Regions from separate parts of the Streptomyces sp. NPDC001903 genome, predicted to be linked through region 1. Evidence: riboswitches for the same ligand, from Rfam matches in the RefSeq annotation. Region 1 holds a riboswitch; the other holds the start of a gene.
The links. A riboswitch is a leader RNA that binds a small molecule or an ion and turns the genes downstream of it on or off. The one in region 1 is predicted to bind cobalamin.
Positions count from the first base shown of each region.

Region 2: linked by a shared signal. The riboswitch ahead of ACFYZS_RS02820 (energy-coupling factor ABC transporter permease) and the one ahead of ACFYZS_RS01455 (ribonucleoside-diphosphate reductase subunit alpha) in region 1 are both predicted to bind cobalamin.

Region 1 covers NZ_JBIASZ010000001.1:316,868-320,545, reverse strand. The annotation lists gene ACFYZS_RS01475 (carbon starvation CstA family protein) at 1-263, shown strand, start outside; gene ACFYZS_RS01470 (CstA-like transporter-associated (seleno)protein) at 260-457, shown strand; gene ACFYZS_RS01465 (Uma2 family endonuclease) at 512-1,096, opposite strand; gene ACFYZS_RS01460 (GNAT family N-acetyltransferase) at 1,175-1,675, shown strand; cobalamin riboswitch at 1,710-1,851, shown strand; gene ACFYZS_RS01455 (ribonucleoside-diphosphate reductase subunit alpha) at 1,991-3,678, shown strand, end outside.
Region 2 covers NZ_JBIASZ010000001.1:608,055-611,732, reverse strand. The annotation lists gene ACFYZS_RS02830 (SsgA family sporulation/cell division regulator) at 1-316, shown strand, start outside; gene ACFYZS_RS02825 (hypothetical protein) at 434-934, shown strand; cobalamin riboswitch at 1,005-1,229, shown strand; gene ACFYZS_RS02820 (energy-coupling factor ABC transporter permease) at 1,258-1,959, shown strand; gene ACFYZS_RS02815 (energy-coupling factor ABC transporter substrate-binding protein) at 1,965-2,345, shown strand; gene cbiQ (cobalt ECF transporter T component CbiQ) at 2,349-3,098, shown strand; gene ACFYZS_RS02805 (energy-coupling factor ABC transporter ATP-binding protein) at 3,095-3,678, shown strand, end outside.

The DNA.
Region 1 (3,678 bases):
ACACGATCGTCACGAACGCCACGGTCGACGGCGTGCTGTCGGCGCTCTTCGCGATCCTGATCCTCATCGTGCTGGTGGACGCGGCGCGGACCTGCCTGAAGGCGGCCGGCAACCCGGAGGCGGTGAGGCTGTCGGAGGTCCCGTGGACCGAGTCGAAGATCATCGCCCCGGCCGGGCTCATCGCGACGCCCGAGGAGCGGGCGGAGCTCGCCGCCGCCGGCCTGGACTCGGGCGGCGGTCGCGTGAAGGAGCCGGTGGCGTGAGCGGGGTCCGCGCGGCGCTGTCGAAGGCGCGGTTCTTCGTACGGGAGTTCTCGGGCGAGGCGGCGTACGACCGCTACGTCGCCCACGCCCGTACGCACGACCCGGACGCGCGGGTCATGACCCGCCGCGCCTTCGAGCGCGCCCGTACGGACTCCCGCGAGGCGGACCCCCGCGAGGGCTTCCGCTGCTGCTGAGCCGCGAGTGAAGGGCTCCGCCGGTCACCGACGGAGCCCTTCGCGTTGTGCGGGTCAGCGCACCCAGTCCTTGAGGGGCTCGGTATCCAGGGTGATGCCGACAGGGTCCGGGAGCCGGACTTCCCTGCCGAACGGCACCGTGCGTACGGTCTCGTAGCGGGCGCCATCCGGGTCGCTGTGGACGAGAACCTGGCATTTGAGCCGATCGACGAGCAGGTAGACGGGGATGCCGGTCTCCGCGTAGGCACGCGGCTTCTCGATCCGGTCTCGCCGCTCGGTGTCGGAGTCCCACGAGGTCACCTCAACAGCCATCAGGATCGGGCCAGGGTCCACCCAGTCGCCCTGCCCGACGAACGCGTCCTCGTGGGCCAGTACGCCGTCCGGAATGGCACGGCCCTCCCGGTACTGCTCTGCCTTGATTCCCTGCCCTGGGTGCAGCCAGAAGCCCGGGTGGTGCTGGATGCAGATCCGCGTCAACCACAGAATGATCCGCCCGTGGTCCCCGTCCGTCATTGCCTTGCTCCTCAGCACCCCGCCGATGAATTCCAGTCGCAGCCCCTCCTCCTCGCGGGCCGCTATCCGAGCGAGGTGCTCGAACACTTCGGTCGTCATGTGGGGCCGGTCGGTAGTCACGGTCATGCCTCGCTCGCCTTCCTCGACGGTGCCGTCTCCGACGATAGCGCCGGGCACCGACGGCCGTCCGGCACACTCGACCGCATGGACATCGTGATCAGGGAAGCGCTGGCGGCGGAGTACGGGACGCTCGGGGAGATCACCGCGCAGGCCTACCTCGGGGACGGGCTGCTGACGTTCGGCGAGGACGATCCGTACCTCGCGCGGCTGCGCGACGTGGCCGGGCGCGCCGCCGACGGGGTGATACTCGTCGCCGCGACGGGCGACGGCCGGCTCCTCGGCGGTGTGGCCTTCGCCGCGCCCGGGAGCCCGCTGTGCGACATCGCCGGCCCGGGCGAGGCCGAGTTCCGGATGCTGGCCGTCGCCCGGGAGGGCCGCGGTCGCGGGGCCGGGGAGGCGCTGGTGCGGGCCTGCGCGGACCGCGCCCGGGCGATCGAGGGCGTACGGCGCCTCGTGCTGTCCACCACGGACGACATGGTCGGCGCCCACCGGATCTACGAACGGCTCGGCTTCGTACGCACGCCGGAACGGGACTGGGAGCCCGTCCCCGGCCTCCCTCTGCTCACGTACGGTCTCGAACTGTAGCCACGCCGACACAACATCTAGGGGGTCGCGCATGACGCGGCCCCCACATGTATGCTCGTCCTCGCTGTCGTCGCAGGGGAATCCGGTGGGAATCCGGAACTGTCCCGCAACGGTATGAAATACACCCATTGGTGTCACCGCAAGTCCGATGACCTGCCGACAGTGCGCCCGGCTCGACCGAACCGGGTGTCGATACGTCCGGGCCTCGCGGTTGGGCCGGTGGACGCCGCTCGGTGCTGCCCCGTCATGCCCGCGCGCGCCCGCTCGAACCCGCACCGCAGGTGTCCCGGAACCGAGCGAGGGAGAGCTCCCCCCGTGACCATCGCGCCTTCCGCACCGCGCGCCGAGTCCGACCCGTCCGACACCGGAATCGAGACCGGGGGACCTGGGGCCGCGCTGCTGCGCATCCTCACCGAGCTGACGGCCGACCTCCCCGACACCGACCCGGGCCGGGTCGCCGCCGCCGCGCTCCGCGGGCGCAGCGCCGCCGCCGACGAGGCCGAACTGCGCGCCCTGGCCACGGAGGCCGCCGCCGGCCTGATCTCCGAGGACCCGGCGTACTCCCGGCTCGCCGCCCGGCTGCTGACGCTGGCCGTCGCCGAGGAAGCCGCGGGCCAGGGAGCCACCTCCTTCTCCGCCTCCGTCGCGGTCGGCCACCGCGAGGGCCTGATCGCGGACCGCACCGCCGAGTTCGTGGCGCTGCACGCGAGCCGCCTGGACGCGCTGGTCGAGCACACGCTGGCCGAGGGCGCCGACGACCGCTTCGGCTTCTTCGGTCTGCGCACCCTGCACAGCCGCTACCTGCTGCGCCACCCGATCACCCGCCAGGTGATCGAGACCCCGCAGCACTTCATGCTGCGCGTGGCGTGCGGCCTCGCCGAGAACGACAGCGTCCAGGCCGTCGAGGAAGTGGCCTCGCTCTACCGGCTGATGAGCCGCCTCGACTACCTGCCGTCCTCCCCCACGCTCTTCAACTCCGGCACCCGGCACCCGCAGATGTCCTCCTGCTACCTGCTGGACTCCCCGCTGGACGAGCTCGACTCGATCTACGACCGCTACCACCAGGTCGCGCGCCTGTCGAAGCACGCCGGCGGCATCGGCCTCTCGTACTCGCGCATCCGCGCCCGCGGTTCGCTGATCCGCGGCACGAACGGCCACTCCAACGGCATCGTGCCGTTCCTGAAGACCCTCGACGCCTCCGTCGCCGCCGTGAACCAGGGCGGCCGCCGCAAGGGCGCCGCCGCGGTCTACCTGGAGACCTGGCACGCGGACATCGAGGAGTTCCTGGAGCTCCGCGACAACACGGGCGAGGACCAGCGCCGTACGCACAACCTGAACCTGGCGCACTGGGTGCCGGACGAGTTCATGCGCCGCGTGAACGCGGACGCCGACTGGTCGCTGTTCTCCCCGGCCGACGTGCCCGAGCTGGTCGACCTGTGGGGCGACGAGTTCGACGCCGCCTACCGCAAGGCCGAGGCGGCGGGCCTCGCCCGCAAGACCATGCCCGCCCGCGACCTGTACGGCCGGATGATGCGCACCCTCGCGCAGACCGGTCAGGGCTGGATGACCTTCAAGGACGCCTCCAACCGCACGGCGAACCAGACCGCCGAGCCGGGCACCGTCGTCCACTCCTCGAACCTGTGCACCGAGATCATCGAGGTCACCAACGACGGCGAGACCGCCGTCTGCAACCTGGGCTCGGTCAACCTGGGCGCGTTCGTCCTCGCCGAGACCGGTGAGATCGACTGGGAGCGGCTGGACGAGACCGTCCGCACGGCCGTCACCTTCCTCGACCGCGTCGTGGACATCAACTTCTACCCGACCGAGCAGGCCGGCCGCTCCAACGCCCGCTGGCGTCCGGTGGGCCTGGGCGCGATGGGCCTCCAGGACGTCTTCTTCAAGCTGAAGCTGCCGTTCGACTCCCCCGAGGCGAAGGCGCTGTCCACCAAGCTCTCCGAGCGCATCATGCTGGCCGCGTACGAGGCCTCCTGCGACCTCGCCGA
Region 2 (3,678 bases), 290 kb from region 1:
CCGGCCCTACGAGCTGGCGCTCGACTTCCGGGGCGCCGGGATGCACCTGGCGCACTGGGTGTTCTCCCGGGACCTGCTGCTCGACGGGGAGACCCGCGCGACGGGCGAGGGGGACGTCCGGGTGTGGCCGCGCTGGCAGGGCGGGGAACCGCGGGTCTTCCTCGCCTTCACCAACGGTGCGCAGAGCTGCGTGGTGTCCGCCCGGGCGAAGGACGTACGGGTGCTGTGCCGGCGGCTGGTCGCGCTGGTGCCGCGGGGCGAGGAGCGGCGGCACTACGACCTCGACGCCGAGCTGAGCACCCTCCTGCCCCGGTAGAGCCCCATCTGAGAGGCTTTCTTTTGGTTTGGTGCGTTTTGGGTGCAACCATGAGCCTGCCGGGAGCGTCCTCGGCAGTGACACCGGTCCCCGTCTCCGAAGAATCAGGGGGACGTCATGAACCACCTCCGCCACCGGCGGCTCGTGGCCCTCGCCACAGGTGCGCTGCTCACCGCCGGGATCACCCTCGCCGCGCCGGCCTCCGCCGCCGTCCGGCCCACGCCGCTCGTCGTGAACGCCCGCTGGGGCGGACACTGCACGTACGACCGCATCGTCATCGACCTGCGGGGGTACGTCCCCCAGGCCACGGTCACCCGCGTTCCCCGGCTGGTCCACGACGGGTCCGGCGCGCCGGTCCCGCTGGCCGGGAAGCACTTCCTCCAGATCCGACTGCACCCCGCCGAGGCGCACGACCGCGCGGGCGACAGCACGTACCGCGGACCGAAGCTGGTCAAGATCCATCTGCCGCGACTGAAGGGCCTCGCCCTGACCGGCGACTTCGAGGGGTACGTGACCTTCGGCGCCGCCTTCGACGGCAAGCCCTCCTACCGCTCCTTCACACTGCACGCGCCCGAGCGGTTCGTGCTGGACGTCGCGCACCGCGACGTGTGCCGCTGAGGGCCGGGCGGGCGGGCGCCCCCGGGCGCCCCGGCGTGCGCGCCGGGTTGGTACAGGTCCGTCCGTCCGACTAGGGTCAACGGGCCTTGGTGTTCGGGAAACCGGTGGGAAACCGGTGCGGCCCTCGCCACTGTGAACGGGAAGTCCGGCTCCACTCTCCCCCAGACTCCGTCCGGGAGGTGCCCCCATCGGGAAGCCACTGGGCGGAGCGGAAGGATCCGCGCCGCCCGGGAAGGCGGAGCCAGGGCATCAGCACCCGTGAGCCAGGAGACCGGCCGGGGCGCGTTGTCCATCCACGAGGTGCTGGAGAGGTCTCCCCACTCATGCATATAGCCGAGGGGTTCCTACCCCCTTTGCACGCGGTCGCCTGGGGCGCCGCGTCCGCTCCCTTCGTCGTCCACGGTGTCCGCGCCCTCACCCGTGAGGTGAAGGCGAACCCGGAGAGCACGCTGCTGCTCGGCGCGTCCGGAGCGTTCACTTTCGTCCTGTCCGCCTTGAAGATCCCTTCCGTGACGGGCAGTTGCTCGCACCCCACCGGGACCGGACTCGGGGCCATCCTGTTCCGGCCGCCGATCATGGCGGTGCTCGGCACGATCACCCTGCTCTTCCAGGCACTGCTGCTGGCGCACGGCGGGCTGACCACCCTCGGCGCGAACGTCTTCTCGATGGCGATCGCCGGGCCGTGGGCCGGGTACGGGGTCTACCTGCTGCTGAAGCGCTTCGACGTCCCCCTGATGGTGACCGTCTTCTTCGGCGCCTTCTTCGCCGACCTGGTCACCTACTGCGTGACCTCCGTGCAGCTGGCGCTGGCCTTCCCGGACCCGGCTTCCGGGTTCCCGGGCGCGCTCGCGAAGTTCGGGGGCATCTTCGCCGTGACCCAGATCCCGCTCGCGGTGAGCGAGGGGCTGCTGACGGTGCTCGTGATGCGGCTGCTGATGCAGTCGAGCAAGTCGGACCTGGTCCGGCTGGGCGTGGCGAAGCTGAGCGGGCGCGGCGGGCAGAGCGAGCGGAAGGCGGCGGTCTGATGGGGATGAGCCGGAACGCGAAGATCAACTCCCTGCTGCTGCTCCTGGTGGCGGCGCTGGCGGTACTGCCGATCGCGCTCGGGATGGGCGAGGGCAAGGAGGAGCCGTTCACGGGCGCCGACGCGCAGGCGGAGTCGGCGATCACCGAGCTGAAGCCGGACTACGAGCCGTGGTTCTCGCCGCTGTACGAACCCCCCTCCGGGGAGGTGGAGTCGGCCCTGTTCGCCCTCCAGGCGGCGCTGGGCGCGGGCGTGCTCGCGTACTACTTCGGCGTCCGCAAGGGCCGCCGCCAGGGCGCTGCGCTCGCCGCCGCCGCGGGCCCTGCGGACACCGCCGGGGCGTCCGCTGCCGCCGGGGCGGCCGACACGGCCGCCGCGGAGTCGTAGGCGGTGCTGCCGATCGACGTGGCCGCGCACGGGAGCCGGTGGCGGCGCCGGCATCCGCTGGAGAAGGCCCTGCTGGGGCTCGGGCTGACGGTCACGGCCGTGTGCCTGCCGCCCTGGCCCGGCGGGCCGCTGGTCGCCGCCGCCACGCTCGCCGTGCTGCTCGGCCCGGCCGGCGTGGCCGGGCGGCAGCTGTGGCGGGCCTTCAGGATCCCGCTGGGCTTCTGCTTCACCGGCGCGCTGCCGCTGCTGGTCGCCGTCGGCGGGCCGGCCGGGTTCGTCTCGCTCGCGCCCGACGGCCCCCGGCATGCGGCGGAGCTGCTGCTGCGGACCTCGGCGGCCTCCCTCGGCGTGCTGCTGTTCGCCTTCACCACGCCCGTCTCGGACGTGCTGCCCCGGCTGGTCCGGGCCGGGGTCCCGGCGCCGGTGGTGGACGTGGCCCTGGTCATGTACCGCATCGGCTTCCTGCTGCTGGACTCGATGGCCCAGGTACGGCGCGCCCAGGCGGCCCGGCTGGGCCAGTCCGGGCGGGCGGCGGTATGGCGTTCGCTCGCCGGGCTCGCCGCGACCTCCTTCGTACGGGCCTTCGATCGCGCGGCGCGGCTCCAGGACGGCCTGGCCGGGCGCGGCTACAACGGCGCGCTGCGGGTCCTCGTACCCGAGGCGGCCCTGTCCTGGCGGTTCCTGGCGGCCTCGGGGGCACTGCTGGCGGCCCTGATCACCCTGACCCTCACCCTGAAGGGGCTCTACCTGTGAACCCGTTGGTGGAACTGGCCGGCGCCGGCTACGCGTACGAGGACGGACCCGCGGTCCTGGCCGACGTGGACTTCTCCATCGCCGAGGGCCGGGCGCTGGTCCTGCTGGGCCGCAACGGCAGCGGCAAGACCACGCTGATGCGGCTGCTGAGCGGGGGCCTGCGGCCCGGCTCGGGCGCGCTGCGCCTCGACGGCGCGGCGGTCTCGTACGACCGGGCGGGGCTGATCCGCCTGCGCACGGCGGTGCAGCTGGTGGTCCAGGACCCGGACGACCAGCTGTTCGCGGCCTCGGTGGAGCAGGACGTCTCCTTCGGCCCGATGAACCTGGGGCTGGCGGCGGAGGAGGTGCGCGCCCGCGTGGACTCGGCGCTCGCCGCGCTGGACATCACGGCGCTGCGGGACCGGCCGACGCACCTGCTCTCGTACGGCCAGCGCAAGCGCGCGGCGATCGCGGGGGCGGTGGCGATGGCTCCGCGGGTGCTGATCCTGGACGAGCCGACGGCGGGGCTCGACCCGGACGGGCAGGAGCGCCTGCTGGACGTCCTGGCCCGGCTGCGCGCGGCCGGCACCACGGTGGTCAT